Regions from separate parts of the Shewanella sp. 1311 genome, predicted to be linked through region 2. Evidence: riboswitches for the same ligand, from Rfam matches in the RefSeq annotation. Region 2 holds a riboswitch; the other holds the start of a gene.
The links. A riboswitch is a leader RNA that binds a small molecule or an ion and turns the genes downstream of it on or off. The one in region 2 is predicted to bind cobalamin.
Positions count from the first base shown of each region.

Region 1: another riboswitch for cobalamin. It lies ahead of AC5YB3_RS08130 (TonB-dependent receptor); the one in region 2 lies ahead of AC5YB3_RS16380 (ABC transporter ATP-binding protein).

Region 1 covers NZ_CM181686.1:1,785,455-1,800,994, forward strand. The annotation lists gene queG (tRNA epoxyqueuosine(34) reductase QueG) at 1-350, shown strand, start outside; gene metE (5-methyltetrahydropteroyltriglutamate--homocysteine S-methyltransferase) at 567-2,837, opposite strand; gene AC5YB3_RS08115 (LysR family transcriptional regulator) at 3,038-3,943, shown strand; gene AC5YB3_RS08120 (HDOD domain-containing protein) at 4,044-4,772, opposite strand; gene AC5YB3_RS08125 (hypothetical protein) at 5,461-6,675, shown strand; gene AC5YB3_RS08130 (TonB-dependent receptor) at 6,738-8,699, opposite strand; cobalamin riboswitch at 8,809-9,042, opposite strand; gene AC5YB3_RS08135 (hypothetical protein) at 9,179-9,847, opposite strand; partial or broken gene AC5YB3_RS08140 (RCC1 domain-containing protein) at 10,063-10,461, opposite strand; gene rihA (pyrimidine-specific ribonucleoside hydrolase RihA) at 10,763-11,719, shown strand; gene rbsK (ribokinase) at 11,739-12,650, shown strand; gene azu (azurin) at 12,978-13,454, shown strand; gene AC5YB3_RS08160 (DUF3103 domain-containing protein) at 13,554-14,738, opposite strand; gene AC5YB3_RS08165 (DUF3622 domain-containing protein) at 15,105-15,407, opposite strand.
Region 2 covers NZ_CM181686.1:3,674,980-3,690,519, reverse strand. The annotation lists gene cobO (cob(I)yrinic acid a,c-diamide adenosyltransferase) at 102-725, opposite strand; gene AC5YB3_RS16405 (cobyric acid synthase) at 819-2,501, opposite strand; gene cobU (bifunctional adenosylcobinamide kinase/adenosylcobinamide-phosphate guanylyltransferase) at 2,576-3,196, opposite strand; gene AC5YB3_RS16395 (adenosylcobinamide-GDP ribazoletransferase) at 3,193-3,981, opposite strand; gene cobT (nicotinate-nucleotide--dimethylbenzimidazole phosphoribosyltransferase) at 4,088-5,170, opposite strand; gene AC5YB3_RS16385 (FecCD family ABC transporter permease) at 5,336-6,493, opposite strand; gene AC5YB3_RS16380 (ABC transporter ATP-binding protein) at 6,462-7,355, opposite strand; cobalamin riboswitch at 7,456-7,621, opposite strand; gene AC5YB3_RS16375 (histidine phosphatase family protein) at 7,825-8,529, opposite strand; gene metH (methionine synthase) at 8,885-12,619, shown strand; gene AC5YB3_RS16365 (hypothetical protein) at 13,541-13,885, opposite strand; gene AC5YB3_RS16360 (hypothetical protein) at 14,126-14,542, opposite strand; gene AC5YB3_RS16355 (hypothetical protein) at 14,529-15,416, opposite strand; gene AC5YB3_RS16350 (IS1595-like element ISSod11 family transposase) at 15,532-15,540, opposite strand, start outside.

The sequences.
Region 1 (15,540 bases), 1.9 Mb from region 2:
GCCCGCAGTTAAAGCAGCCTGACCTTCTCAGTCTTTTTGCTTGGAGCGAGGCCGAATTTCTAAAGCAAACCGAAGGCAGCGCCATTCGCCGAATTGGCCATAAACGCTGGCTACGTAATATCGCAGTCGCGCTGGGTAACGCCCCCGCAAGCCCAAGCATTATTGCCGCGCTTAACGCTCGCAATGACAACGAAGATATCGATGAGATAGTGCGTGAACATATCGAATGGGCGCTCAATGCTCAGCAATCGCGCCTTGCCGACACCGCTGCAACTGAGCAACAAAAAGCGCGCCGCAAAACCGAACGCATGGTGCGTATTGTTGAAAAGGGTTTACCTCGAGATGCTTAAGATGTCCTCGCCAATCAATACCGATGCCACTGATTCATCATCATAAAGCTAGAGTCGTTATTTGCTCAGCACGCCAATTGAACCTTGATATTAAACATTACCAATCGACCTTCGAGTTTGCCTTATTCGCAAGTGATAAAAGACAACGGATGCATAGGCATCCGTTGTCTTTTTACTCATTAAGCTCAGTTTAAAACTCTCACTCAAGCATAAATATTAGCCAAGGCGGCGACGCAGTTCGCGGGTAGCATCGACCATGTTTTTCAATGCAGGTTCGACTTCATCCCAAGTACGGGTTTTTAGGCCACAATCTGGGTTGACCCACAGTTGACGCACAGGTACTTTCTGCGCGGCTTTCTCGATTAAGTGCACCATGGCCTCCACACTTGGGGTGTTTGGTGAGTGGATGTCATATACACCGGGGCCAATTTCATTTGGATATTCAAAATCTTCAAAGGCGTTGAGTAACTCCATCCGTGAACGCGAAGTCTCGATAGTGATCACATCGGCATCCATGGCAGCAATCGCGCCAATCGTGTCGTTAAACTCGCTGTAACACATGTGAGTGTGGATTTGAGTCTCATCAGTCACGCCAGCAGCGCTGAGTTTAAAGGCATTCACCGCCCAATCTAAATAGGTTTGCCACTCACTTTGCTTCAATGGCAGACCTTCACGGAAGGCAGGTTCATCGATTTGAATAATGCCAATCCCCGCATTTTGTAAATCGACCACTTCATCACGAATAGCCAGCGCCAGTTGTGTCGCAATAGCTTCGCGGCTGATATCTTCACGGGCAAATGACCAATGCAAAATCGTCACTGGCCCCGTCAACATGCCTTTTACGGGCTTGTCGGTGAGACTCTGGGCAAACTCAGCCCAATCGACCGTCATGGCTTTTGGACGACTCACATCGCCGTAAATCAAGGGTGGCTTAACACAACGTGAGCCATAGCTTTGTACCCAGCCATTTTTACTAAAACCAACGCCGGCTAACTGCTCGCCAAAGTACTCCACCATGTCGTTACGTTCGGCTTCACCGTGCACAAGTACGTCGATACCCAGTTTGAGTTGGCGATCGATAGTATCGCGGGTCACTTGCTGTAACTGCTCATTATACTGAGCATCGTTAAGCTCACCCTTGCGCCAGCGGCTGCGTAGTCCGCGGATTGCCGGTGTTTGTGGGAACGAACCTATGGTCGTGGTGGGTAACAGAGGTAAATGGTATTTTTGCTGCTGCACGCTTTGGCGCACACTGAAATCATTTGCCCGCTCATAATCCGCAGCAGTTAATGCGGCAACGCGATCAATCACTTGTTTATCTGCAGCCTGCGCTTTGGCTTGGCGACGAGCGATACAAAAAGCACTGATTTTCTGTGCTTCATCCGAGCTAGGCGCCAACAATAATTGGCGAATTTTGCTCAATTCCAACAGTTTCTGCTTAGCAAAGGCCAACTGCTTGCGCAGCACAGGTAATAGTTTGGCTTCAACATCTAAATCGACTGGGCTGTGCAGCAATGAACATGATGTGCCAATCCACAAACGATCGCCTAAATCACGCGCCACAGCGCCAATACGCTCGGCAATCAAATCGATTTCTGCCGCCCACACATTACGGCCATTGACCACACCCGCCGACAAAATTTGCTCACTGCGCAACGCATTTGCAAACACAGCCAGTTGTTCTGGCGCTGTAACTAAATCTAAGTGCAAACCAGCAACAGGCAAGGCAGATACGAGGGCTTGATGATGCGTAATACCGCCATAATAACTCGCTAAGAGAACCTTAACGTTAGCAGTGCTTAATGCTTGATAAGTCTGAGTCATCGCCGCTTGCCAATGCAGGTCTAATTCTAATGCCAGCACAGGCTCATCTAACTGTACCCATTCCACACCTTGGGCGGCGAAACGCGCCAGAATGTCAGCATAAGCCGTTAATAAATTCGGTAATAAACTTAACTTATCGAACTCTTGGCCGACGGTTTTAGCAAGGTATAAGTAACTGACTGGGCCGAGTAGAACAGGTTTGGCTTTATAGCCTAGCGCTTGCGCTTCGCTGACTTCATCAAAAAACTGCTCGTAAGCAATCGAAAACTCTTGGTTTTGCGTCAGCTCAGGCACCAGATAATGATAGTTAGTATTAAAATACTTGGTCATTTCAGAAGCTGGCGCATCTTGGCCCGTTGGCGCTCTGCCGCGGGCAACACGGAATAGAGTATCGAGATCGATAGCGCCTTCGCCGCGGTGGCGATCAGGAATGGCATTTAAGGTCGCACTTAGGGTCAGTACTTGATCGTAAAAGGCAAAATCCCCCACGGGCACTTGCTCAATGCCCGCTGCGGTTTGCCACTGCCAATGGGTACGGCGCAGTTCGCTCGCCACTTCACGCAGTTCAGCTTGAGTGATCTCACCACGCCAGTATTTTTCTAAGGCAAATTTCAATTCACGACGACGCCCGATGCGGGGAAACCCAAGACTATTTAATTGCATACCCTATCTTCCTTTATTTGAGATAAGCCAAATTCGGCACTTGCACCCACCAGATTGTGTTCTCTTGGCACTTTTCAACATTTCCGCCTTGATAAACAACAATGGGCGTCTGGACGTCTAGAAGTTTATTGTGTTAGTCTCTATTCCAGCAACCGAATTGATTTCAAGCACAACATGAGCGAATTTCACCTGGAGTGAACATGATCGAACTAAGACATCTGCGAACCTTAATGGCCCTGAAGGAAAGTGGCAGTTTGGCGGGCGCAGCCAAAAAACGTTTTGTCACTCAATCCGCACTCTCCCACCAAATTAAGGAGTTGGAGCAAAGGATTAACTCGCCTATTTTTGTGCGTAAGAGTAAGCCGCTGTCATTCACCCAAGAAGGTGCACGCCTGCTTCATCTCGCGGAAGAGATTTTGCCTAAGGTGTTAGAAACCGAGACAGATCTTAAGAATGGCCTTGAAACCGAAACCAATCAGTTGCGTGTCGGCATTGAGTGCCACAGCTGTTTTCGCTGGTTAATGCCTGTGATGGAGCAATTTAGACAAGACTATCCCCAAGCGGAGTTAGATCTGTCGAGCCGTCACTTGTTCGACTCGCTCAATGCCTTGGAAATGGGTGAACTGGATATAGTGCTGACCTCAGATCCTGTACCTGGGCATTCACTCGCTTATCAGCATTTGTTTGATTTTGAAGTGAAGTTAGTGGTTGCTAAAGATCATCCTCTAGCAAAAGAAGCCTATGTCAGCCCTAAGCAATTAGCGCGTTTACCGATAATTAGCTATCCCGTACCGCTGACGCGTTTAGACATTTATCGCCACTTTTTAGAACCTGCGGGCATAGAAGCGGGTGAGCAAAAAACCTGTGATTTGACCATGATGTTATTGCAACGTATCGCCTGCAAAGATGGTATCGCTGCCCTGCCGAACTGGTCGATAAATGAAGGTCACGGCTTAAGCCTTACTACGGTAAAGCTAGGACAAGAAGGCTTAAAACGGCCTCTATTTGGCGCCTATCGCCGCCATAGTGGTAACTCAACATTGATCCAAAATTGGTTACAACTGGTGGCGAGTGAAGGTTTATCCCGCCAGCAGAAGACAAATTAACACAGGTGAAACCTAACAAAAAAGCCTGCTGATGCAGGCTTTCTTATTGAATTGTATGATTATTTCATAGGATCAAGCAGCTGTTTAGCGAATCTCAAAATTACAGCGGATTCATCAACAATCCACGCATAGACAAGACACGGCGCAGTATCAACCCTGATGAATTAGGATTACGGGTCTGACGCAAATTATGGGCGATCATAAATTCTTGACGCAGATCCTGATCGAGATCTAACGCCTCGAACGCTTCGATGGTTAAGGTCTGTTGTTGATTATCAATCAATGACTTAATCACACTTAAAGGAAATGACTGTTCGGCATTAGCATTTAAATAGGCAAAGGCCGTAAGTGCGATAATTTGCCCGAACACACTGAACAGAGCTAAGGTTTGTACTTCGTCAGCATCAACCTCCACACCTTCCATCTCCGCTAAACTATCCACCGCATCAGTTGCAATATCTTCAGTCAGCTTCCAATAACCTTGGACCAACTTTTTATAGGGCTGTGGTAGTTCATCGAGGCGTTCTTTTAAATAGAACGTAAAGGCGTAGCGATAAATATTAACTTGACCTAAGCGGACCAAAGCTTCTTTCAAAGAGCGCGTCTTAGGGTTAATCACCCCAGATGCCTGTGCGGAATTACTGCGCATTAACATGTGCGCCGCTAATGCGGGATCGCTCGAGATAATGTCGATCACGTTACGAATGTCGCCTTCAGCGAGGATCGCTTTTTTGAGTGGAATTAAAATCCCTCGGCGGCCAATCACTTGCTCTTCATTCGCTATGATAGCTCTAACTTGAGTAAAAACCTGTTGCTCAAGATCTGTCATAAGACACTTTGCACCTGTTTATTAGCAATAAGATGATTCGGTTACTCTTCACATCATACCCAAAATTTAAAGAATTTCAGTACTAAGTCGCACAATAGCCTAACGAAAATAATAAAAAAATGACTACCTTATATGTAACGTCAAATGGCGAAGCAAATAAAGTGCAGGATATGGAGTTATAATCACATGTTTTAAAACAATTTTAACATTTCCATTCTTTAGTAGTCGCGAACAATCCCGTCTAATGATTTATCTCTATTTCTTCAACGCGGGTGAGCCACACTCAACAATTCCTATTCGCATTTCATTGCAATATGCCTTCCATTACATTGCCAGTTCAACATAAGTATTGAAGCATAGCATTCCCGCTATATAGTAGACTTTTTGGCTCATTACTACTCATCAGCCAGATGTCACAGTTTTAGCTGCACTTCTTCTGTCATGGCCATCATTTAGTATCAAGACCTCGTGAATCTTGCCAATATAAGGTGACACAATCAAAGGGGGTACAATTCAGCCTCAAACTGATATCAAAGTGGAAATGTCTTCGTTTGAAATTAGCAAACAAACAATCCATTTGAAAAGAAAAATCAACTTAAGTATCATGGTCAAAACGTAGAGTTTTTTGCTCAAAGCACGGAAATAGTAAGCAGTTTTGACTGTTTCAGATAAAATATCGGAGAGAAACGTGAGATACAGTAAATTTACCATTGCTTTGTTGTGCTTGTGTGCAAGTAACTCGTACGCCTTAGAGTTGATAACAGCAACTGAAAACCAAACAGTAAACCAAATCGAACAAAAGTTTGATATTGATAACTTGTTAATATCTATAAATGATCGTTTATCTAATCATAAGAAAAGTGAATATGATTATGAATCACTATTAACAAACATCAAAAACGAGAAAGAGAATTATAACAAGGCAATATTGGCATTACCCAATGCTATTTTAACAGAAAGTGACCCGAGCAATTACTTCAAAGGAATCGAAACCTTAGTAAAAAACATTGATTCACTTGAAAAGAAATCAGTCGATGACGAAGTTAAAAATAAAGAAAACTATCAAGATATATTAAAACAATACGAAGTTGTTAATAGTCAACGCACCCAAAGAAGCGCACAGCTTTTTGCATTAAAAAAAGAAATTGTTAATCGTATTGTTGCTGAGTTATCTAGTGTTGATAGTGTTAAGTTAGTTGACCTAGAAAGCTCCATGACCTGTTCTAAATTTCAATCTATAAATGATTGTTTAAAAGATACCGAAAAGTATACAGTTAAAAACACGATTAATTCAGATCCATTCCTTAGTGATAAAAGTGTACTGCTATCATACAAGGTTATTGATGCAAGTATGAATATGAATGGTGAACTGCATTACAGAGTCAATATGACGTTTAAACCGTCATATAACAACAAAATAGAATCATTACTCAATGAAAAACTGGGCCTGAAGTCCACAGTCATTACCCTTACGAGTAACGTTGATGCAGACTGGTATGTCGATGGTGCTAAGGTTGGTACAGGTAAGAAAATTTACCCCGAAGTTACCTTAGGTAAGCATGGCATTGTTGCATCATACAAAACCATGAAAAAATCAACCATTGAAACAGTAGAAACCAATGCAATTTTTAACTATAAATTTGGCAAGGTAGAAGATAAATCCGCTACTGATAATGAAGAAATTAAGAGCATAGCGAATAAGTCAACTGCTGATGAGACTAAGCCTAATCAGACTAAGCCTAAATTAACTATGTATGCAAATAAAGAAGACAGTACATCGAAAGAAATTAATATAAAAAATGAGACGACTGTCGATAACAGCGATAAAAATAGCTATGAATATTATCTTGGTATTAAACCGCTAAATAAAGAAGAACAAGATAAACAATTTAAGAGTAAATAATTGCAAACAAGCAGCCTTTATATTCAGTTAAAGGCTGCTAAATTAGCTCATTTAGTCAGATATTAAAAACGATAACCAAGGGTTAAACGAATATCGCGACCACGGCCTGAGTAATAACCATTATATATTCCACCACCATAATAGCCTGCGCTAACATAGTCTTTATCAAATAGGTTATCGATACGCAGGCTGGCAAGCCAGGCATCACGATTGTAGTTCAAGGCTAAATTGCCGAGCACGTAACTGGCCAGCTTATCACCTTCGTTAGCGTTATCGCCTTCGATAAAGCGGTTACCAGTATAAATTGCTTCGGCAAATACTTGGAAATGCTCAGCAAAATCCATGCTGACATAACCGCGTCCTGTGTGTTTTGCCACCCAAGACAGCTCCTTGCCATCATTGATACCGTCAGTAAATTCAGCATCAATATAGTTATACTCTAACCCGAGTTGCATTGCTTGAGTCACCTGCCAATCCCAATCGGCACTCGCGCCATAACGACGAGAAGCGTCGGCATTAACGTTCGCACCTTGGAAACTGCCAAGTTCAGGTTTTTCCGCACTTGGGTCGAAGACAATTTCATCTTCCAAATCGAGACGGTATAGGCTTACTCGTAAAGTTTGGCTCGCAAGAGTCCAATCCCAACCCGCTTCGTAGGAGCGGCCCGTCTGCGGCTTTAAGCCAAACACATTTTTAGAGGTATAAGCTTGCTCATCCACTTTCGCAAAACGGAAGTTTTCATCGCCACGTAGATAGAATCTGTGCTCTGTACTAGGACGGTAGTTCAGACCAAACTCGAATGCTGTCGCATCTTCATCTAAATCCATGCCATTAGGATAGACATTACCATCGACTAACTCGTCGGTCACCCGCGCATATCGCCCACCCACAACATAACTTAGGGTATGGCTTAATGGCACAGTGGCTTGTAGATAGGCGCTTTGCATTTGTTGTACATTACTCCGCGCCATAGTGTCAAAATCAGCCTTACCACGGCTGATGTCTAAGCCTGTGACTAGATTTAGCTCACCTTGACGGGTACTGTAGTTCGCTAACGCTTTAGGGCTAAACATCAACAGTGAGCGCGTGTTATGGCTGTTCGCCCCCCAATTAAAAGAAGACACTAAGGTATCGCTATAATCTAAATCCGCTGCTAAAGCCCAATTTTGATTAAGCTGATGCTGATAACCCGTGCGCGCCGCAGTGGTCATCTCATGGACATATTCGCTGCTCTTGAAAGATTGGCGTGGGTCTTTATTGAACTGTTCTTCTGTCAATGAGCCAGGATTTTCACGGTCATCGTCGTAATAGCTGGTTTCAATAAAGAACGAATCTGTGGCCGTTTTATATTGAATGCGACCTAAAATCGACCCTGTTTCATTGGCATTATGCTTGCGGTAGTTGTCACCTTGGTTATAGCTACCAGTGAAAAAGTAACGCCAATCCTTGTTGATCGCGCCAGACACATCACCACGACCTTCATAGGTATCAAAGCTGCCGCCGGATAACTGCACGCTACCACCAGTATTTTCAGGAGATTTAGTGACAATATTGATCACGCCGCCTACCGCTTGATCGCCATAGAGCACACCCGCACTACCCGATAAAATTTCGATGCGCTCGACTTGGTTAAGCGGTATGGCATTAAGACTAGGAGCAGCGATATCGATATTATTGAGGCGACGACCATCAAGTAAAATCAGCGTGTTATTAACGGCAGTGCTGGCGCTAAAGCCACGCATCGCAAAACTAGTACCGATGTTATTATCCGAAATTTGAATACCGCTTTGACCGCGTAAAACTTCAGTCACACTAGTGGCACCGCTCATTTCAATCGCCGCAGCGTCAATCACATTCACATTCGCGGCAATATTTAACGGGGTATTGTCAGAGCGGCCGATCACGACAAGATGCTCGTCGACTTTCGCTGTGCTGGTAGCGTCAGCCGCCATAGCGGGCGCGATAACGGAAAAACTGCAAAGGCTACCGATCAGCAGCGCGATTTTTGTTGGATTTGTTCCCATTTTACCTTTAACTCCTGCAAGGAAAACGGGGCATTAGCGCCACGATACTGTTCATTCAGTAAAAGATACTGACAGTGACTATCGCATTTTGAGATCTGCCCACCGAAATCTCAAAAACACCTTTAGGGCCGGTCTCCGGACTTAGGCTATGTTAATCCCTTAAAAATGGGATTAACGCGAGACTGACCTTTGACATTCTGACTATCGGGTTCAGTCTTGAACTCACCAATCAAACGCGGTCTTCTCTCACCTTTTACCGTTGCGGGGGCAGTGCCAGAATTCCACTGGCTTCCCGATTATCTCGCGGCTTTCGCACGCAAGCACCTCAGAAGGTTGACTAAAAATTTGATTCATAGGGTACAGCCATCAATAAAACAGCGATACTCCCTTAAGGCTCAGCACATTATAGAGCCTGAGCGCGCGCATTATAGACGTCTATACGGATGAAAGTCCATCAAACTCAAGCGAGCGTCTACAGCCTACTTCAAGGAGAATGGGACTAAAGTGGAGATAAAATCTTGGCTATTATCCGCCTGCAGCGGCGGTTTATCGGCAGAAAAAACGGCACCTCGCATCGACTTATGCAACAGATACAAATCTTTATTGCCACTAACAACCGTATAGTAGCCAATTTCCCCTTGAGGAGTTGAAGCATAGGCTTTGGAATTCAGTGCCGTCACACCGTGCATATTGGGCATGGCTGTACAGCCTAGAATCGCATGAAATCCAGCGTGCCCATCGACTTCGTTGTCACCGAGCTTCTGGTACACCACTTCGCCGTCACAGGTCGATTTATAGGTCTCGGCCATCGCATCTAAAAAACGCTCAGGGCTAATACTCTCGGCCATATCCTTAAAGCCCTGCACGCAAAATAGCGCACTCCACTGGGTTAATGCTTCCTGCTCTGGCACAAACTCTGCCATAAACATGCCTGCTTGCTCCTCATGATAAGCCTGCTTCCAGCCCGCTGGCAGATTGAACCCTAATTGCTGACCAAATACGGGCAATACATGGGTATGAGCAGCGCCGCTTTCGCTCCGGGGCATATCTAATGTGGCTTGAACAGGCTCTGAGCCAATTAAACTACAGAGTAACAACACACTGGCACCTTGAAATAATCCAATAGGTGAACACAATGCTAATTTCATACTTATCATCCTTGTATCGCACTTATAACTAATACTAATTAATACGACATCATGAAATTGAACAGAAAACACCCAGCATTCTAGCTAATAACCCAGATTGAAAACAGTCAAAAGCCTAGATTAACTGCCACTTTAAAAGAAATAATCACTGTCACGGCGTAAATAACAGAGAAATACTCCGTTTATCTGCGCCGTGATGGTAAAAGAGGTTAGTGCTATTCGCTAAACAACCACATTTTTACTTCAGGTTTAGGCCTTTCCTGACTCAGAATCGCCTGCCGTTGCTCTGGCGTTTCGCATTGGGCAACAGGGGCAAAATCCAGCGGCTTAATCACCAACGAATCGGCTGGCTGCAGCGGAGATTTGGCGAGCATCTCGTTATTCATCGACCAAGAGACCCATTCCCCCTTTTCACTGATCCCGACATAACCCTCACCCGCCCTCGCTAACCAAGTTAATCGCGGGATGCGTTCTATGAGCTTCTCGACATTTTCTAGGTTAGCCCTATAGCCTACTGGCACGACTTTGCCGTCAGGACGGGTGAATACAAATGATGCTGAACCTATGATTATTTTGCTTCCCTCCTGCCAATATCGATTGAGGATCGCTACAGCCAGAGATCTGCATGACAACCATGCCCGCGAGTAAAGCCTTAGGCCAAGTGATTCGATGAGTGAGCATTACTTATTTCCTTGTATTTGCTTGGATATGTCATTCAATGTTGTGCAGCGGACAGAGCGAGAATGGATTTACCTAACATCGCCTAGTGTCAAAAACGGGCAGAATTCTAGCAGCTTGTTGATAAAAAGACGAAAACGCTCACAGTTTGCTCTGCAAGTACCCTCCACAGGCTAGCGCCTAACTGATGGCATGCTATTCTAAGCATCCAGTACCGCTGTTTAAAGGAGTAACAGTATGACTCGTCACATCATTCTTGATTGCGATCCCGGCCATGACGATGCTATCGCGCTGATCTTAGCCTTAGCTCACCCAGACCTTGTTCCCCTTGCCGTCACGACTAGCGCAGGCAATCAAACCCCAGATAAAACCCTCAACAACGCACTGCGGATCTTAACCCTGTTAAACCGTGGTGATATCCCCGTCGCGGGCGGTGCCACTAAGCCGCTAACACGTGAACTGATTATCGCTGACAATGTTCATGGCGAGACAGGCCTCGATGGCCCCGCATTGCCCGAACCGAGCTTCAACCCACAAGCCATAACGGCCGTTGAACTGATGGCGCAGCAAATCCGCCAAAGCACTCAGCCAGTGACTTTAGTGCCCACTGGGCCGCTGACGAACATTGCTCTTTTACTGGCGAGTCATAGCGAGCTACACCCTAAAATAGAGCGCATTGTGCTGATGGGCGGCGCTGCGGGTGTCGGTAATTGGACCCCAGCTGCCGAGTTTAATATTTTTGTCGATCCCGAAGCCGCCGATATTGTCTTTAAGTCAGGCATTCCCATCACTATGTGCGGGCTCGATGTAACCCATCAAGCGCAAATCATGGATGCAGACATAGAACGGATTCGCGCCATCCCAAATCCAATTGCTCAGTGCGTCGCCGAGTTATTGGATTTCTTTATGATTTACCACAGAGATCCTAAATGGGGCTTTATTGGTGCACCTCTGCACGACCCCTGCACTATCGCTTGGTTGCTCAAACCTGAACTGTTTGAAGCACAAGATTGTTGGGTCGGGATTGAAACCCAAAGCGAGCTGACCTTAGGCATGACAGTGGTTGATCGCTATCAACTCACTGGCAAACCCGCCAATGCGACTGTGCTGTTTGGGCTCGACAGACTCGGTTTTGTCGATTTACTGGTAGACAGTTTACGTGTCTATGATCCAACTTATCTCAATCGCAGATGAAAATAACAGTGAGTTTTCTATGAGCCAGATACTCGTTATCGGCAGTGCGAATGCCGACCATGTGATGAAATTTGAGTACCTGCCCGCAGCAGGGCAAACCTTGATGAGCCGAGACTATCGACTCGAACAGGGAGGTAAAGGAGCCAACCAAGCGGTCGCCTGCGCACGCTTAGCTAAATCAGGCACCCGCACTGACTTTATCTGCCACCTCGGCCAAGACAGTATCGGCGATGATATGCGTCAAAGCTGGATTAAAGATGGCATAAGTACAGAAGGAATTAGCCAAGTAGCGGAGCAGAGTACCGGTACCGCGATGATTTTTATCGGTGACAACGGTGAAAATACCATTGGTGTTGCTGCGGGTGCCAACGCCACTCTTTCACCCGATGATTTAGAAAATCACTATGCTCTTTTTTCCCGTGCTCAATTCCTTTTAATTCAACTAGAAACGCCTGCTGCCACAGTGGAAAAAGCATTACAAATGGCCAAAACCTTTGGCGTGACTACGGTATTAAATCCCGCTCCAGCGACCGCCCTTGGGCACGATGTACTCAAGTGGGTCGATGTTATTACGCCTAATGAGACAGAAGCAGAAGCCTTAACAGGCGTTGAAATTAATCATCTCGATGATGCCCAAATGGCTGCGCAGCTCCTCCACCAGCAAGGTGTAGGGATTGTGGTGATCACTTTAGGCAGTCGCGGCGCATATATCAGCAGCCCAGGTTTTACCGGGCTAGTGCCCGCGCTTGAAGTGCAAGCCATAGACACAGTCGCCGCAGGAGATACTTTCAACGGCGCCTTAGTCGTTGGCTTGAGCGAAGGCATGTCGATTGCCGCCGCCGTTGGATTTGCTAATGCGGCCAGTGCCATTACTGTGACTCGCCAAGGCGCACAGCGTGCTATCCCCTATCGACAGGAGCTTTCGTACTAAAAAAAGTAAGCGACTTTGAGTTAGACGCCCGGAGTCAGACTTTCTAAATTATCATTTATAAATCAAAGTTATAAATCAAAGCCATTAATGATAATCCGCGAGTATTTAGTTGGTTCCAGCTAAGTACTCGCTCGTCTATGTTTACCGCTAGCGATTTTGCCGTTACAGAATTTTGCAGTCACTGAGAATGAAGCACTCAAACGAAAGTTGAATATACATAATTTACACGCTGATTTCATTCCCATTTAATAAAGATTGCTTATGCTGGCAGGCGCATGTCCGAGTCAAAAGGACTCGGCTACCCTTGTTCAAATAAGGAAGTACCAGATGAAAGCAAAAAGCACAGCTTTACGTAACGTGACAAGCACTAGCCTAATCGGCCTCGGATTATTATTCGCTAGCCAAGCGAGTGCCAACGAATGTGAACTGAAAATTGCCGCCACTGATGCAATGCAATTTGACACTAAAGAGCTGTCTGTACCTGCAAGCTGTAAAGAAGTGACCTTAACCTTAACCCACTCAGGCACTTTGCCAAAAGCAGCTATGGGCCACAACTGGGTATTAACTAAGGCAGCCGATATGTCAGCCGTAGCGACCGAAGGTATGAGTGCCGGTCCTGATGCTGCCTATGTCAAAGCAGGTGATACTCGCGTTATCGCTCACACGCCATTAGTGGGCGGCGGCGAATCAACGTCTATCACCTTTAGCACTGCTGGCATGAGCGCTACTGAAGCCTACCAATTCTTCTGTAGCTTCCCAGGCCACTGGGCGATTATGCAAGGTAGTTTCAAGCTAAAAGCTTAAGGTGAATGGCTTAGCCTAACGTTAAGTGATAAAAACAAAAAAGCGGATCTTAGGATCCGCTTTTACATTCCAGCCATTGCATTTAGCCGCTATGATTCATCAGGGTCTTGGTTGGATGACTAATGGCGCAAAGCTCGTCATCGCATTACCGTTAGCCCCGTTCAAGTTAGGGTATTCAACCCCTTCCTGTAAGGTGTAATACACGTCGACAAAGTCATCGTCATTGGTGAACCAAGCATCCGGCATCACACTTAAAATACCATTGGTGATTTGCGGGATCAGCGCATAACCCTGAGCTTCAGGATCGGGGATCGACTTTAAGATCTGCTCCGCCGCTTCCAACAACTTAGTGGCCAACACTTTATAGTTAGTGCCATCGTCATGCTCCATTAGGATCATGTCCGCAGCCGCCCAACGATAACGCTCCCAATGGATGATGATTTGATTCGGGTAATAGGTCGTATCCGCATAATCTAAATAGGGCATTTCGACGATATCGAGCACAGGTTCTTCACGGCTCGGGTCAATCCCTGTCACTATGCCGTAAATCTCGGCACGACCAGAAATCCACGGCTCATGATCATCCTTCAAGGATATTTGTTTGATCACTGTGGTGGAAATAGGCTTGTCTGCCACCGCCTGTGTTTGCGCACGGCTCAGTAGCGCACCATTTTTTTTCGCCGATTGTGCTTCGGCAAATGTCGCCCGCATCACCTCTAAGCCAGCCACAAAGGCTTTTTTACTATCGATACCGACCACAAATACCGGCTGCTGCGGTAGGTTATACACGTCTAATTGATGAACTTGCCCATGAATATCAAAGGCTTCAATATAATCCCACTGACTCTCGTCACCATCGGGCTCATAGGCAAATAAAGGAGACTCACCTTGCTGCCATGGGGTTAACATGGTTTCATCTGCTAGACGCACTTGCACCAGAGAATCTGCTTTGGCACTTAGGCCCTTCACTCGACGAATCGACGCATCGGCTTTGGTGATCACATTATCATTGAGCCTATGCTGAGACAGAATGTCATCGGCATTTACTGCCAACTGATACTGGTTTATTTCAGTCTGTAAGATAGGCGCAAGCTGCGCATATTGATGGCTCAAATCTAACGCCAATGCCCGCTTAGTATTGGTTAACTGAGCTTGTGCATCTAAAGTCGAATCCTTTAGCGACGCCTGTAGCAAGCGTAACGCCTCTCCATCTAAGGCTTGGCCATAACTCATGGTTGCCGAAGCCGACAAACACAGTAATAAACTGGATTGAAGTAGTTTCATAGGAGTTCCCTTACCTTAATAAAATTAAACGTGTGTTCGAATTCTCTACATATGAGCACAGACCCGAATCCAAGTAAACCAAACGATAATAATTATCGTTATTTATTAATGGTATAGAATACGCAATAGCGCTGAAACTCTCTAAAAACAAGACTATAGCGATAACGGCTCTCAATCGACCAAAACGTGCGGAGTGAACAGGAAAAAATGAGTTGATAAGCTCAAAGAGGTTGAGCGACAAAAACACAAAAGGCGTATCCTAAGATCCGCCTTTTGTTATTTATAGCCAGAGTGACGTTTCATAACGCGTCATGCGCGCCCTAACAGTCACACTAGCTTGATAAGACAATACTAAACGAGTGAGTGTTACTCTTCGTCGAAATCATCTTCATCAAGATCTTCGGCATCAGTTGCCGCTTCAGCCGCTAATGCTGCGGCTAATTTTGCTTTAGCTTGTTTCTCTGAACGACGTTTGTTGCGCTCAGTTAACGTACCTAAAAACACTTGTAATTCAGTCAAGCCCCAAGCTTGCGCTTCAGCTTCGGTCGCAAAACCATCATGGCTCTTAGACACAACCGTTTTAGTTGATGTCATGCGACGAGTGATTTCAGTTTTCCAACCTTTGTCGCCCTGTGTCACGCGAAAATCGTATTTTTTGCCCTTGCTCATTCTGCTCTATTTCCTAAATGATGCTTGTCACGTTTGTCTTATCAAGCGAACCAAACGCTCATCATAAAACAAAAGGAGCGCAGTGTACTTGATTTCGGCCCAGAAAGATCGCCCAGATGAAAATATTCATGCC
Region 2 (15,540 bases):
GAACGTTGAACGGTAAGTGACTAACGGCTAGTAGTGGCTAAAGGCCTAGCTGCCAGCCAATAACAAATAGTCGCTTATGCGCCGGCTTTTACAAAGTTCGATTAGTAATCAAAACCTTGCTGCGCCTTGATACCCGCTTCGAAGGCGTGTTTCAGCGGTTGCACTTCGCTCACAGTATCGGCAAACTCGATGATGGCACGGTGGCAAGCACGACCCGTGATAATCACATGCTGCATCGGTGGGCGATTTTTAAGTGCGCTAAGCACACGTTCCACATCCAAATAGTGATAGCTCACCATGTAGGTCAGCTCATCCAGCATCAAGCAGTCAATCGACTCATCTTGCAGCAGCTTTTCAGCGGCTTCCCAAGCGAGCACAGCGGCGGCGGTATCCTTTTCTTTATCTTGGGTTTCCCAGGTAAAACCTGTGCCCATTACATGAAACTCAACCCCTGCACCTTCGAGTAAATTGCGCTCACCGCACTCCCAAGTGCCTTTGATAAATTGCACTACCGCGGCTTTTTTACCGTGACCGACGGCGCGGGCCACTGTGCCAAAACCTGAGGTCGATTTGCCTTTACCGTTACCGGTTAACACCAGCAGAATCCCCTTCTCCTCTTGGGCGGCGGCAATTTTAGCATCCACACCGGCTTTCACTTTCTGTTGGCGAGCCTTGTGGCGTTCGGCCTTGATTTGCGCTTGTTCGTTGTCGTTTTGTGCTGTCATGGTCTTCTCTTCACTCTGCTGCTAAAAATGTCTGCTTGTATAAATGGTTCAATTTGTAAATGCCGCTCTCTTAATATCCGTTCTTTGCCGAATTCAACGCCGAACTGCAGCATCCAAAATAGTCTGTAATTTTTGCATGTCTAGATGCTCGGCTAGCACATCGGCTAAACGCTCGAGTTGCTGCTCACGTATTTGATTGATATCTATGGTCTTAGCATCGTTTAATCCCGCCCAGCGCAAAATCAACTGACAGGCATCAGGGCTATCAAATAGCCCATGTAAATAAGTACCTAAGATTTGCCCATCATCACTTTGCAGGCCATCGGCAAAACTCATCGCTGGCGCAGCTAAGCTTGTCGATTCTGGGATTAACTGCAAGGGCGCATTCGTTTGTTCAAGCCTAGGGATAAGATAACTTGATTCGCCGCAGTGGATTTCATAACCCTGCACAGCAACTGTTTGCCCAAGTAACCTTAGCTCACCACTCACCCGCCGTAACTGTTTATCGGCTTTAAGTTCTGTACACAATGGCAAGTAGCCAAGCCCTGCTGTGTCGCCCGCACAGTCTTCAATCCCTAAGGGATCGGCAATGCTTTGACCTAACATTTGGTAACCGCCGCAAATACCGAGCACTTTGCCGCCGTAACGCAGGTGTGTGTCGATATCCTTATCCCAACCTTGCTGGCGTAAAAAGGCCAAATCGGCGCGTACATTCTTACTGCCGGGTAAGATCAATACATCGGCTGCGGGCAAATGAGTGGCGTGACTCGCGGTTTGGGTTTGCAATGACACATAGTCAAAATCGATATCTGGATGCAACCGCAGCGGATCAAAATCCGTGTGATTACTGATCCTTGGGTACACTAATACCCGCACTTTTAAACGGCTGTTAGCGCCTTTAGATGGCGAGCTTATCAGCGCATCTTCGGCATCGAGATGTAAATCATGCAGATAAGGCAACACGCCTAAAACAGGCTTGTTCGTATAGGCTTCAAGCCAATCGAGGCCAGATTGCAATAGGCTAATATCGCCACGGAAACGGTTGATCACAAAGCCCTTTACCCGCGCCTGTTCAGACTCAGATAACAGCGCCAAGGTCCCGACCAAATGGGCAAATACGCCGCCCTTATCAATATCGGCAATGATAATCACAGGGCAATCCACAGCTTCGGCAAATCCCATGTTGGCAATATCACCTTCACGCAGATTGATCTCCGCTGGGCTGCCCGCGCCTTCCACCACTATGGTTTGATACTGGCCACTTAACCGCTCGAAGGATTCCAGCACAGCACCGAGCGCCATTGCCTTGTAGTCCTTAGATTTAGGCCCAAAAAAGGCCGAGGCTTCCAGCGTCGTCAAGGCTTTACCGTGAACGATAATTTGCGCGCCCGTATCCGAGCTAGGTTTAAGCAGTATGGGATTAAAATCGGTATGGGGCTCAAGATAACAGGCCACGGCTTGCAACGCCTGTGCGCGGCCAATCTCGCCGCCATCAATAGTCACTGCGCTATTGAGCGCCATGTTTTGCGGCTTAAAGGGCGCAACCTTTACGCCCTCTCGGGCGAGCAAACGACAAATCCCCGCCACTAAGGTGCTTTTACCCGCATCGGACGTTGTGCCCTGCACCATCAAGACTTTTGTACGCCGAGGTGAATTAACCGCAGGTCTATTCACTGCGAGATTCACCGCAAGATTAGCAGCAGAATGAATAGCTAAAGCGTTAGCGGTATCAAGTGCATTTGCACAGCCTGTGTTGTCTGTGTTTGGAGAGGGCATAGGGCTAAAAAACTTATTCTAGTTTGCAGGGATAAAGATAAAGCTCAGTCTCAACATCACTTAACTTATTTAGATTACAGTGGTTTGAGTGCCAAGGGTAAACCCGCGACCACTAAGGTGACATTGTCAGCTAAGGCGGCAACGGCTTGGTTTAACCAGCCCGCTTCATCAACAAATTGTCGGCTCAACTCACCTAAGGGCACGATACCAGAGCCTACTTCGTTACTGATCAACACCACCACACCTTCAAGCTCGGCAAGGGAATCCACAAAAGCGCTTTTCTCTGCCTGCCAACTCGCCAAAGCTTCATCGTTAGAGGTTGAACTGGCAGAGGTTATAAAGTCAGTCGCATGCCACTCAGTCGATGCTGGTTCATCATCAATCTTGGCGCTGGATGCGAGTAATTGATTGGTTAACCAAAGGGTTAAACAGTCCACTAAAATCACTCGCCCAGGTTTTGCTAAGCGTTTTAACAGTGCCGTAAGGGCGAGGGATTCTTCAAACAATTGCCATTCGATACCATCGTCCGTTCGTCCCGCTTGATGCTTGGCGATACGGGTCGCCATTTCATCATCCAGCGCCTGCGCCGTGGCCACATAGCAGGCATCGAAGCCAAGCGCTGTGTACTGGCGCACTAAGGCTTCACCGTAGCGGCTCTTACCGCTACGGGCGCCGCCTAGGACGAGGTGGATCACAGTATGTTACCTACAACGAGCAATACAAAATAACACACGATTTCAGCTATTTGCTGCGCCGCGCCTAAGGTATCACCCGTGTAACCGCCAATCTGGCGTCTAAAGATCACTATGATCAAACGGCGCAGTCCTATCATCACCAATAGCAATGACAATGCCGCTAACCCCTTGAGGAATAACAGTACTAATACGCCGCTGGCGATCAGGATAAGCAGCTCATTAATGCCTTGATGTTGCGATAGCGGCTTAGACTTACTGGTCTCGTCATCACGGACATATTTTTCACTAAAGATGATGCTTGCTGATACCACGCGGCTCACTGTGTGGGCGACGATAAGTGCCGAGCCCGCCACCACAGGATCGTACAGTGCCAACTCAACTAACAACTGCCATTTCAGCAGCAGGGCCAAGATCAACGCCAGTGCACCATAACTGCCAAGGCGCGAGTCTTTCATGATCCGCAGCTTGTCTTCCGCCGTCCAACCACCGCCAAAACCGTCGAAGGTATCGGCTAGGCCATCCTCGTGAAATCCGCCCGTGAGCAAGACGCCGACCAACATAGCTAACAGCACAGAGACACCGGCGGGGAGCCAGTTCTGCGTCAGCCAAAACACTATGGCACTTAACAGGCCGACCAAAAGACCGACGAGACCGAAATAACGGCTGGCCTTATTCAACTTATCGCTATCGACTTCGACCCACTTAGGCATAGGAATGCGGGTAAAATAGCCCATGGCAACTAAAAACAAATCTATCTCTTTGTGCCAGCTTTCGCGTTCTGACATAAAGTATCCTTAGTGAATTAACACTTGCTACAAGGTTTAAGATTAAAACGGTTGGCTAAAAAGTTATTATTTTAAATAAGTAAAATAAGCGACTTAGCAGCGCACATCATACAACAGCCTCAATCCCCGCATCACTAAAACTCGCCATTTGATTGTAAAAATTTACTGAGGCTTGAATAAGCGGCAACGCCAAAGCTGCGCCAGTACCTTCGCCTAATCTTAGCCCGAGGGATAATAAAGGTTTCGCCTGCAAAAACTCTAACATCCGCTGATGGCCTTGCTCGTCTGACTGGTGGGCAAAAATCAAATAATCACGCACATTAGGGGCGATTTGCACCGCGACTAATGCTGCCGCTGTCGCGATAAAACCGTCCACGACCACCAGCATTTTACGCTCGGCGGCAGCTAACATAGCCCCCGTCATCTGCACAATTTCAAAGCCACCTAGACAAGCTAACACTGATTTGGGCCCAGTTAAGGCGCTTTGATGCAGCAATAACGCAAGCTCAATCAGCATCAATTTACGTTCTAAGGTTTCGCTATTAATGCCCGTGCCTCGGCCGACACAATCAATCACATCCAGCTGCATGATCGCCGCCATAATGGCCGCCGCCGCTGAGGTATTGCCTATGCCCATTTCGCCAAAGGCGACTAAGTTACAACCTGCTTGATGGTGACGTTCAATCAAATCGCGCGCCATCGCAAAGCCTTTATCGACGGTTTCCAGCGCCATTGCGGGCTCTAAATGAATTGCCCCTGTGCCCGCGCCAAGACGTTGATCGATAATGCCTTCAACCCCTTCGACTGGCGTTAAAATGCCGCAATCGATCACTTCGAGCCTAAAGCCCACCTGCCGACAAAAAACGTTAATCGCCGCACCACCATGGGCAAAGTTTTGCACCATTTGGCGCGTCACTTCGCTTGGGGCAATCGACACGACTTCTGCGGCAATACCATGATCACCCGCAAACACTAACATGGTTGGATGAACAATTTTCAGCACAGTATTTTGTGGCTGATCCGTTTGTTGCAAATCAGTCGCTTGCACGCGGGCAATCTGTAAGGCTAAGGATTCGAGCTGACCTAAGGCGCCGGGCGGCTTAGTCTTAAGATCTATTTTCTGCTGGATCAATGGATCCTGCGCTTTGCTCACAGTGCTGATTTGAAAAGACACGGCTGACTGAGACATCCACACTCCACTTATTATCTTAAATAACCACAACGCATCCCGCGTCTATGACTAACATGTCCAATTTTGCATTTCCAATCGCGGGGCAGATATCAACAGAAATGCTGATTATCCCGCCAGTCTGCGCTTGCTAGATGACTCTAGGATTACGTTCTGACTAGGTGCTTACGCCATGACTCTACGTTTACGCAAAATCAGCAAAAAGAACATGCTACCTATGGCCGCCGTGATAATGCCCACGGGCAACTCTTGATTCCCCAATAAACAGCGCGCTAATACATCAATCCACACCATAAATAAGCCGCCTACCAGCGCCGTTAATAAAATCGGCTGACGACCGGGAAACAGCATGCGTACTGTGTGGGGAATCATTAACCCGACAAAACCGATACCGCCACAGGTAGCCACCAAAATAGCGGTAATCAAGGAGCAGAGCAGCAACATATTGAGCCGCAGCTTAGGCACATTCACCCCTAAGGTATGCGCCGTTTCATCCCCCGCCTGCAACGCCATGATCTGCCGTTTCATGCCTAAAATAATGAACAAACTCGCGCCAATCACCAGTGTTGGCAGCACTAATAAGGACCAACTGGCCTTGGCGAAACTGCCTAAACTCCAAAACAGCACAGAAGCCGTCGCCTGCGGACTGGCGAAATACAACAACAAACTTGTTAACGCGCCAAACATAAAGGAGGTCGCCACGCCTGAGAGCAACATGCGTTCCACTTGGCTATTGAGCCCAAGGCCAGACAAGGCCAGCACTATCAGTACCGACAAACTGGCGCCAATAAAAGCGCCGAAGGGCAAGCTAAACCAAAGCAAACCCGACAAGGCGCCCGAACCACTAAAAATCCCCGAGTTCGCCGCCATACCCGCATTCTCAAAAAATCCAGAGCCAGTGAATAACGTCAACATCACCACAGCGCCAAAGGACGCGCCTGAGCTAATGCCAAACAAATAAGGGTCAGCCAGCGGATTGCGGGTAACGGTTTGCAGCACACTGCCCGCCAAGGACAAACCCGCCCCTGCCACAAAGGCCAGTAAAATACGCGGCAGTCTGAGCTCCATCACGATGCGCTCCGTCATGCCATTGGCTTGAGTGAGGTTGGCCATTTTATTGATAAACACTTGGATAACATCCATAAAACTGATGTTCGCCGCGCCAAAACTCGTGGCGGCAATGGGGGTTATCAAAGTGATTATGCCTAATGCGACCAGCATCAGTTGTTGTCTCGTCAAAGGTGTCACGATACGCCCCAAATGTAAGATGAAATGCTGTTTACTCCCTGAATCATCCGCCCTCGCCTCGCTCAGCCAAAGCATCAGCCATGCTGTGCGTCGAATCATGGTAGCCATAAAAGTAGCTGATTAAGGGCTTTTTATGTTGTGGATGGGTCGACACCTGAGCGCACACGCCGAACACATCGCCAATTCGCGCCTCGGTTAATACCTCAGTTGGCGTGCCCATAGCGCTGACTTCACCGTTATGGATCAACAACAAACTGTCGCACAGGGCGCTGGCTAAATTGAGATCGTGAATAGAGGCAATCACGCTGATGCCAAGGCTACGCACCAATTCGAGGATTTGGATTTGATAACGCACATCGAGGTGGTTGGTTGGCTCGTCGAGGATCAGCAGTTGCGGCTGCTGCACTATGGCACGGGCGATTAAGGCACGCTGCTTTTCACCGCCAGATAAGTGCTCGTACTGTTGATGCATCTTATGACTCAGGCCGACTTTCTCTAAGGCTTTGGCAATGCGCTCGCCATCACAGCTCGAATTGGTATCGAACATGCCCTTATGCGGTGTTAAGCCCATGCTGACCAATTGCTCTGTGGTTAAATCGAAATAGTGCGGCGTGTCTTGCTGCACTACGGCAACGCGGCAGGCAAACGCTTTGGGCGATAAACGCTCAATATCTTGATCAAACAGGGTAATTTTGCCCTGAGTCGGGCGAACAAAGCGATACAAACAGCGTAGCAAGCTAGACTTACCCGCACCGTTAGGCCCAATCAAACCCAACATCTGCCCCGTTGGCAGCGCAAAGTTAATATTGGAAAGAATGGTTTTGCCATCGATACACCAGCTTAACTGGCTGACATCGAGCGCGACCGTCTGGCTCGCTGATGGGCGAGTGTCGCTGTCATTCAAAGCATGGCTCGTTTGGATGGCAGAGAGTTTCACCAAAGTGGTGCTCCTAGCGAGTCCAAACCTGAATTAATAAAGGTTGTGCACATTGTCATCGGCTCCCTCGAGTCACCCGCTCGAGAACTAAGGCTGCACGCAGCGATAACAGAAATAGGCAGGTCTCCTGACTCGTCACTTTTTGTATTAAAAACAATATAAAAAGTTACTCACAGTTGCGGGCACAGTTCGGGCTGACTGACAAGCAGCTCCCCGATTCCCTATTATGTTGAGATTGATTTCAAGCCTTTGCAGTGTACGCTGGCAATCGTTGCCACAGAACACACTCGCACCACTCAAAACTCCCAACACCTATTTCTGTGACGTCATCCGATACGCTATCGCAAGCCTTGCAAGGCCGCGTGCGTCGGGGACGTCAGGAAAAAGCATTATCCTATATTTACCTTAATAGGCAATCGACAATCACGCTGGTAAGACAAGAAAAATCTTCACCTTAGGGCAACGCGGATCACTCGCAGCGCCCGCTCGGCCAATCTAAACGCCAGTAACAAACGCCGTGTTCATCTTGCAGCACATTAATGCTCACCACGGCCGCCACGGGTAAATCGAGTTGACTGTAAAATCCCACCGCCCGTTCAACCCCAAGGGCGCGCGCCATTAAGTGACGGATCACTCCGCCGTGGGTCACGACCCATACTTTGGCAGCCACGCCCGCTCCCGCAGCCAGCTCGGCGTTATCTGAGTCGACGGTCAATCGTTCAAACTCGGCGGCAAGTATCTGGTCAATTGCGCCATTCACCCGCGACTCGAAACTGGCCATAGTCTCCCCATTAGGCGGCGGTGTTTGCCAAGGGTTTTGCCAATAGGCCGCTAAACGTTCGCCCTCTTGCTGATACAGCTCATCGAGTCGACAACCGTCCCAATCGCCAAAGTCGATTTCCTGTAAACCCGACAAAAACTGCGCCTGCAATGGCCTTGACTCAGATACCAGCGCCGCCGTCGAATGCAGCTCGGCGGCAAAGGCTTGGGCAAATTCGGCGCAGCGGCGTGAAGTCGAACTATAAATCGCGCTGCAGGTACTTGCCTGCGCCTCAACAGCAGCCGACATTTGCTGCCAGCCCTTTTCGCTTAAAGGCACATCCACACGGCCGCGTAAAATGGCGCCGCCTTCACACTCGCCGTGGCGTAACAATAACAATCGAACTTGTTTCATCGTATTCCTATGTCTATCACTCATGGCACATTTTGTTGAAAGCCCACATTAGACCCGTCGTCCTATATACTCAATTACGCCCTAGCCCAACAACTAGCTCTACAACTAGTCCTAAAAAAAGAGCCGTTAAACTGGGTGAAAAGTGGTGATAGGACTCAATTGTCGTCAGTCAATTTTGACCTTGCCCTGACAATCATAAGTCGCGTATTATGGACGTCTATACGTTTAAATGTCCAAAAACATTTTATAAAAACAAGTATCCAAAAACAAATGTCGATAGACCAGAATAAAATGCACTTTGCATAACAAGGGTCGATGCTTGGACTTAACTTAGCTGTATTTAAGGTAATTATTTATGACGATACCCTCTACCAAAGCCGGCCAGATATTGGCAGACATTCGTAAACAGCTTGCTGAGCGCATTCTAATCTTAGACGGTGCCATGGGCACTATGATCCAAGGCTACAAGCTGGAAGAAGAGGACTATCGCGGCGAACGCTTTAAAGATTGGCACACAGATGTCAAAGGTAACAACGACCTCTTGGTCTTGTCGCAACCCCACATCATCAAACAAATTCACACCGACTACTTAAACGCCGGTGCCGACATCATTGAAACCAACACCTTTAATGCTACGACTATCGCCATGGCCGACTACGACATGCAGTCGCTGTCCGCCGAAATTAACTTAGTCGGCGCGCGCCTCGCCCGTGAAGCCTGTGATGAAGTGTTTGCTGCAACAGGCATTCCGCGCTACGTCGCCGGTGTGTTAGGCCCCACTAACCGTACGTGTTCGATTAGCCCTGATGTGAACGACCCAGGCTATCGTAACGTCAGCTTCGATGAGTTAGTCAGCGCTTACCGAGAATCCACTAAGGCGCTGATTGAAGGCGGCGCAGATATCATTATGGTCGAGACCATATTCGATACCTTAAATGCCAAAGCCGCACTGTTTGCGATTGAATCGGTATTTGATGACTTATTTGGTCAGCATTCTAAAGACAGATTGCCAATCATGATTTCGGGTACCATTACCGATGCCTCAGGTCGTACCCTTACGGGTCAAACCACCGAAGCTTTTTATAATTCCCTGCGCCATATCAAGCCCTTATCTATCGGCCTTAACTGTGCACTTGGGCCAAAAGAGCTGCGCCCGTACGTCGAAGAATTATCCCGTATCGCCGAATGTTATGTGTCGGCGCATCCAAATGCAGGCCTGCCGAACGAGTTTGGCGGTTACGATGAAACCCCAGAGGACATGGCGAACGTGATTGAAGATTGGGCGCGCGAAGGCATGCTCAATATTATCGGTGGTTGCTGTGGTAGTACGCCTGAACATATCCGCGTTATTCGCGAAGCGGTCGACAGACATAACCCGCGCGTGTTGCCCGATATTCCCGTAGCCTGCCGCCTTGCCGGTTTGGAACCACTGACTATCGACGCCCAATCCCTGTTCGTTAACGTGGGTGAGCGCACCAACGTCACAGGCTCGGCTAAGTTTTTAAAGTTGATCAAAGAAGGCAAGTTTGAGCAAGCGCTCGATGTCGCCCGCGAGCAGGTCGAAAGCGGCGCGCAAATCATCGACATCAACATGGACGAAGGCATGCTCGATGGCGCCGAGATCATGCACAAGTTTTTGAACTTGATTGCCTCTGAGCCTGACATCAGCCGCGTACCTATTATGATCGACTCCTCTAAGTGGGAAGTGATCGAAGCTGGCCTCAAATGTATTCAAGGCAAGGGCATAGTTAACTCTATTTCCCTCAAAGAAGGCGAAGCCAAGTTTATTGAGCAAGCCACCTTAGTGAAACGCTACGGCGCGGCCGCCATTATCATGGCATTCGACGAGCAAGGTCAGGCCGACACTAAGGCGCGTAAAATCGAAATTTGTACCCGCGCCTATCGGGTATTGGTCGATAAGGTCGGCTTTCCGCCCGAAGACATCATTTTCGACCCGAACATTTTCGCCATCGCCACAGGGATTGATGAACACGACAACTATGCCGTCGATTTTATTGATGCCATTAAAGCGATTAAAGCCACCCTGCCCCACGCGATGATTTCGGGCGGTGTGTCGAACGTGTCGTTCTCGTTCCGCGGTAACAACCCAGTGCGCGAGGCAATTCACGCGGTGTTCCTGTACCACGCCATCAAAGTCGGCATGGACATGGGCATAGTCAACGCGGGTCAGTTAGCCATTTACGACGATATCGATCCTGAACTTAAAGTACGGGTCGAAAACGTAGTGCTTAACTTGCCCTGCCCAGTTGAAGGCTCAAGCAATACCGAGCAGCTACTTGAAATCGCAGAGAAATTCCGCGGTGATGGCGCACAGGTGGGTAAGAAAGAAGATTTAGAATGGCGCAGCTGGCCAGTGAGCCAACGCTTATCCCATGCGCTCGTGAAAGGTATTACCGAATTTATCGATGAAGATACCGAAGCCGCCCGCCAAGAAGCGAAACGTCCGCTGGATGTGATTGAAGGCGCCTTGATGGACGGCATGAACGTGGTCGGCGACTTGTTCGGCTCAGGCAAGATGTTCCTGCCACAGGTGGTGAAATCGGCGCGGGTGATGAAAAAAGCCGTGGCTTACTTAAACCCCTATATCGAGCTGGAAAAGGTTGAAGGCCAATCTAACGGCAAGATCTTGATGGTGACGGTAAAAGGCGACGTGCACGATATCGGCAAAAATATCGTCGGCGTGGTGCTCGCCTGTAACGGTTTTGAGGTATTCGATTTAGGTGTGATGGTGTCGGTGGAGCGAATTCTCGACGCCGTGAAAGAACACAATATCGATATCATCGGCATGTCGGGCCTCATCACGCCGAGTCTGGACGAGATGGTGCATAACGTGAAAACCTTCCACCGCGAAGGCTTAACCATTCCGGCGATTATCGGCGGCGCCACTTGCTCAAAAATCCACACAGCGGTGAAGATTGCGCCCCATTATCCCCATGGCGCCATTTATATCGCCGATGCGTCCCGCGCCGTGCCTATGGTGAGTAAACTCATCAACAACGAAACACGCCAAGCGACCATAGACGAAACCTATGCCGAATACGACGACATGCGTACTAAGCGTTTATCCCAAGCCAAGCGCAAAGAGATAGTGTCACTCGAAGCGGCCCGTGAAAACCGCTGCCAACACGATTGGGCCAATTACACCCCGTTCACGCCAAACGTGCTCGGTCGCCAAGTGTTTGATAATTATCCGTTAGAAGATTTAGTCGAGCGTATCGACTGGACACCGTTTTTCCGCTCGTGGGAACTGCATGGCCATTACCCTGAAATCCTCACCGATAAAGTGGTCGGCGTCGAGGCGCAAAAGCTGTTCGCCGATGGTCAGGCCATGCTCAAACAAATCATCGAAGAAAAGTGGCTCACGGCGAAAGCGGTTATCGGCTTATTCCCTGCCAATACAGTCAATTACGACGATATCGAGCTCTACACAGATGAGTCGCGCACCACAGTCGAAATGACCACACATCACCTGCGGATGCAGCTTGAGCGTGTCGGTAACGACAACTTCTGTCTATCTGACTTTGTTGCGCCAAAAGACTCAGGCGTCGCCGATTACATGGGCGGCTTTGCGGTGACCACAGGCCACGGCATCGACGAACATGTGGCACGTTTTGAAGCCAACCACGACGACTACAACGCCATCATGCTCAAATGCTTAGCCGACCGTTTGGCCGAAGCCTTTGCCGAGCGGATGCACGAACGCGTGCGTAAAGAGTTTTGGGGTTATGCGGCCGACGAGCAGTTAAGCAACGAAGCCTTAATCCGCGAGAAATACAAAGGCATACGCCCCGCACCGGGCTACCCAGCTTGCCCAGACCACACCGAAAAAGGCTTGTTATGGGACTTGCTCAAGCCCGATGAAACTATCGACTTGAACATCACCGAAAGCTACGCCATGTTCCCCACAGCAGCAGTATCAGGCTGGTATTTTGCCCACCCGAAATCACGCTACTTTGGTGTGAGTAACATAGGCCGCGATCAAGTGGAAGATTATGCCAAGCGTAAAGGGATGACTGTAGCTGAGACGGAGAAGTGGCTGGCGCCAGTGTTAGATTATGATCCCGAGTAATCATTGGTACTCGTTAATGCCCAAGTTTCACTTGGGAAATTAGACAAAATGTGGAATTAAGGGGCTGAGTCAAGTCATCACCCCTTAATTTTTTGGTTTTAATTTTTAAATTTAAAATCAAAATCAAAATCAAAGTCGTGGAATTCCATTCCACACCAGGGCAAGAAGGGGATCAACAGCAATCCCCCTCTTGCATCTCCCCTTGCCGCCCCTAACGAAGTTACATGCATTAGTTACCTGTCTCATACTCCAATAAAAATCGCCTAACGGCTCAGATGGCACATCCATGTGCCCCCGAGCCTGCGCCATCATCCATGATGCCGCCACGGCATTTTTATCTGCGTATTTCGACAACTTCGCCGGGGATCGGTGAACTTCTCTGATATTAGAATTCACTTTTCGCATTGAAAGAGTTATGCCAACTCCACACGCCTTATTGTCCTCAACTTACCAATTTATATAGTAGACTCAAGCTTATTATTGATACTTTTATAAACTAAATATAAGTGTATCAACTCAACCAAAGCGAAATTAACTATTACGACGGTGAAATATTGTAGATCACCCATAGACCATAAGTTAAATAAAAAGAAAACTTCTAGATATCGAAACTTAGACCACCTAAAGTAATTTGACGGATAATCTTTACCTATAAGCATAGGTAACACTTTAAAATTAAAAGTGACTGCAATAGCAATATATACACAAAGCATGCTAAGTAACGAAAATAATAACTTGAAGCTAAAAATATTCATCTGCATAAAAATCGATTCAGACTTAAATTCAACTATCAAATCAACTGCAAGGCCGATAACAAGTGTCAAAGCAAGCACTATGCTCGTACCAAAAAAACTAATTTTTTCATGCAATTTCCTAAAGATAAAAATTGTGAAATCCCATTCAACACAATGATAAAAAGAGTTAACGAGGGGTATTTAAATGTGACTGAAGTTGATTAATTCGCTCTGGGATCAAATCCATTTTATTGTCGGTGTTTAAGTCATCACAGTTTTCAGCAACAACCCGTTCTACACCAGTTTTATCAGTAAAATAGAGTTTTTCGCAGTCGCATCTCAGTTTGGCGATAATCAGTTTTTCCACTTTAGCTTGGCGAACCTCGGCAACCCAACAGGAATCAGCACAACCGCAGGAGTGATAAATCAACTCCTCGTCAGGGACATGCCAATCAAGCTGATATTCGCCAGCTACCGCATTGCCCAAAAATGCCACAAGAGCAAAGAATACGAATAATAGATATCGAATCAATTTTTAATCATCCAAGGCTCAAAAATCAGCCATCTATCAAACCAGAACCCAGATAATAATATCTGCCATATTTCTTTTATTTTATGGTTTGATAGAAAGGCGCATCTTCAAGGCTTATCTGGGTTCTGCGAGGGCGCGGCATACAAACCTCCTTGTTTAATGTTTAACTCAAGCATAACAGGATATTAACTACCGCGCCATTAACGATGGACGTCCATTTTCACAATTTTCACATCCTTGTTAACCCTCGTCTATCATAGTGTGCGCCGCGCTGCCAACGAAGAAAAAAACACCAGAAGCTAACGTAAAGAGAACAAGCTGCATATTTACTAAAAAACTAGAGGTGCCACCATCAATAAGAATTAATGCCAATACAATTAGGCTAGGAACTAAGCCCAAAACTAAAATAAAAGAAAGTAAAACAACTACTCTTTGCCAATTCGACTTTTTGTGTATCACAGACCCTGATACCAACTTTACGATTACTTGACCAAACAAAATTGATGCAGCGAAGCTCCAGTCAGCGGCTTGAAAAAATGTTGAGAAGTCAGACTTATATATTTTAATAATACCTATTACTAGAAAAGGTAGGAAAATAAACAAGTATTCCGACAAAAGTATTAGCCAAGCATCTTGATTTGATTTACTCGTTGTCATACATCATCTCTTGTTGAATATCCATCACTTCAACTTTGTTATGAACGAACTTAACTTCGAACTTCGTGTCGATTAAATTATCTTTTTTATCAAAATATGCTGTAGTAACTAGATCACATAGAAGTCCATCTCCAGGAGCTACAATTTCAACTCTAGAATGAAATTTATTGAGCCAGTCTTCATGAGTGATACGAGCAGAAATAGTAGATTTATTACGTAAAAAATCCCACATTGACTTTCCAATGAAATCAGCTTTTTTTATTACTAATATTTCAGTTTTAGTATTTTTCTCAACTTTCTCGATAAGAATTGCATCTACATCATCTTTGGTTAGATGAAAATTCTTATTAATGATTTTCGACTCGCCGCGAGAATTTAAATAAACTTGATCAACATCGTTCAACTCTATCGTTGATTGTGACAATTCAGTGTAACCTTTTAGCAAGCGGTAACGATCTAGTGAAAAGACATTAGGAAACTCTTCTACTTCAAACTTCAAAGCAGCAGTAGCAATTTCTTTTTCTAGGTCAGCTAAAATATCTAACGATTCTATAGTATTTTTATCGGAGATAAAGGATATAACTAAGTCAGTGCAATAATTTAAGAAGTTGGTTAATTTCCATTTCTGAGCTTCCGTTACATCACCTTCAATTTCTGGACATAGCCATGATTTAATTGAGCCTTCATTGATATCTGAAAGTAAGAAACTTGACTTAGTTTCAGCAGAAACAGAACTCAGGAGGCATGAATGAAACTCTTCAACTGAAGAAATCAAATGACTCATAGAGTTGAAAACACGCTGAGGATTACGAGAATTCTTCTCAAAATCAATTTTGATGCAGAGATCGCTCTCTTTACGCCGTAAATTGGACATGTACATACTCTTTAAATACAAATTGTTACGAGTTTTACATCATTATCAAGTAATGGATTAGTTGAATATTCATAAGGGCTATCCACTTAGCACAACCAACCACTATATATTGTGGTTATCGATT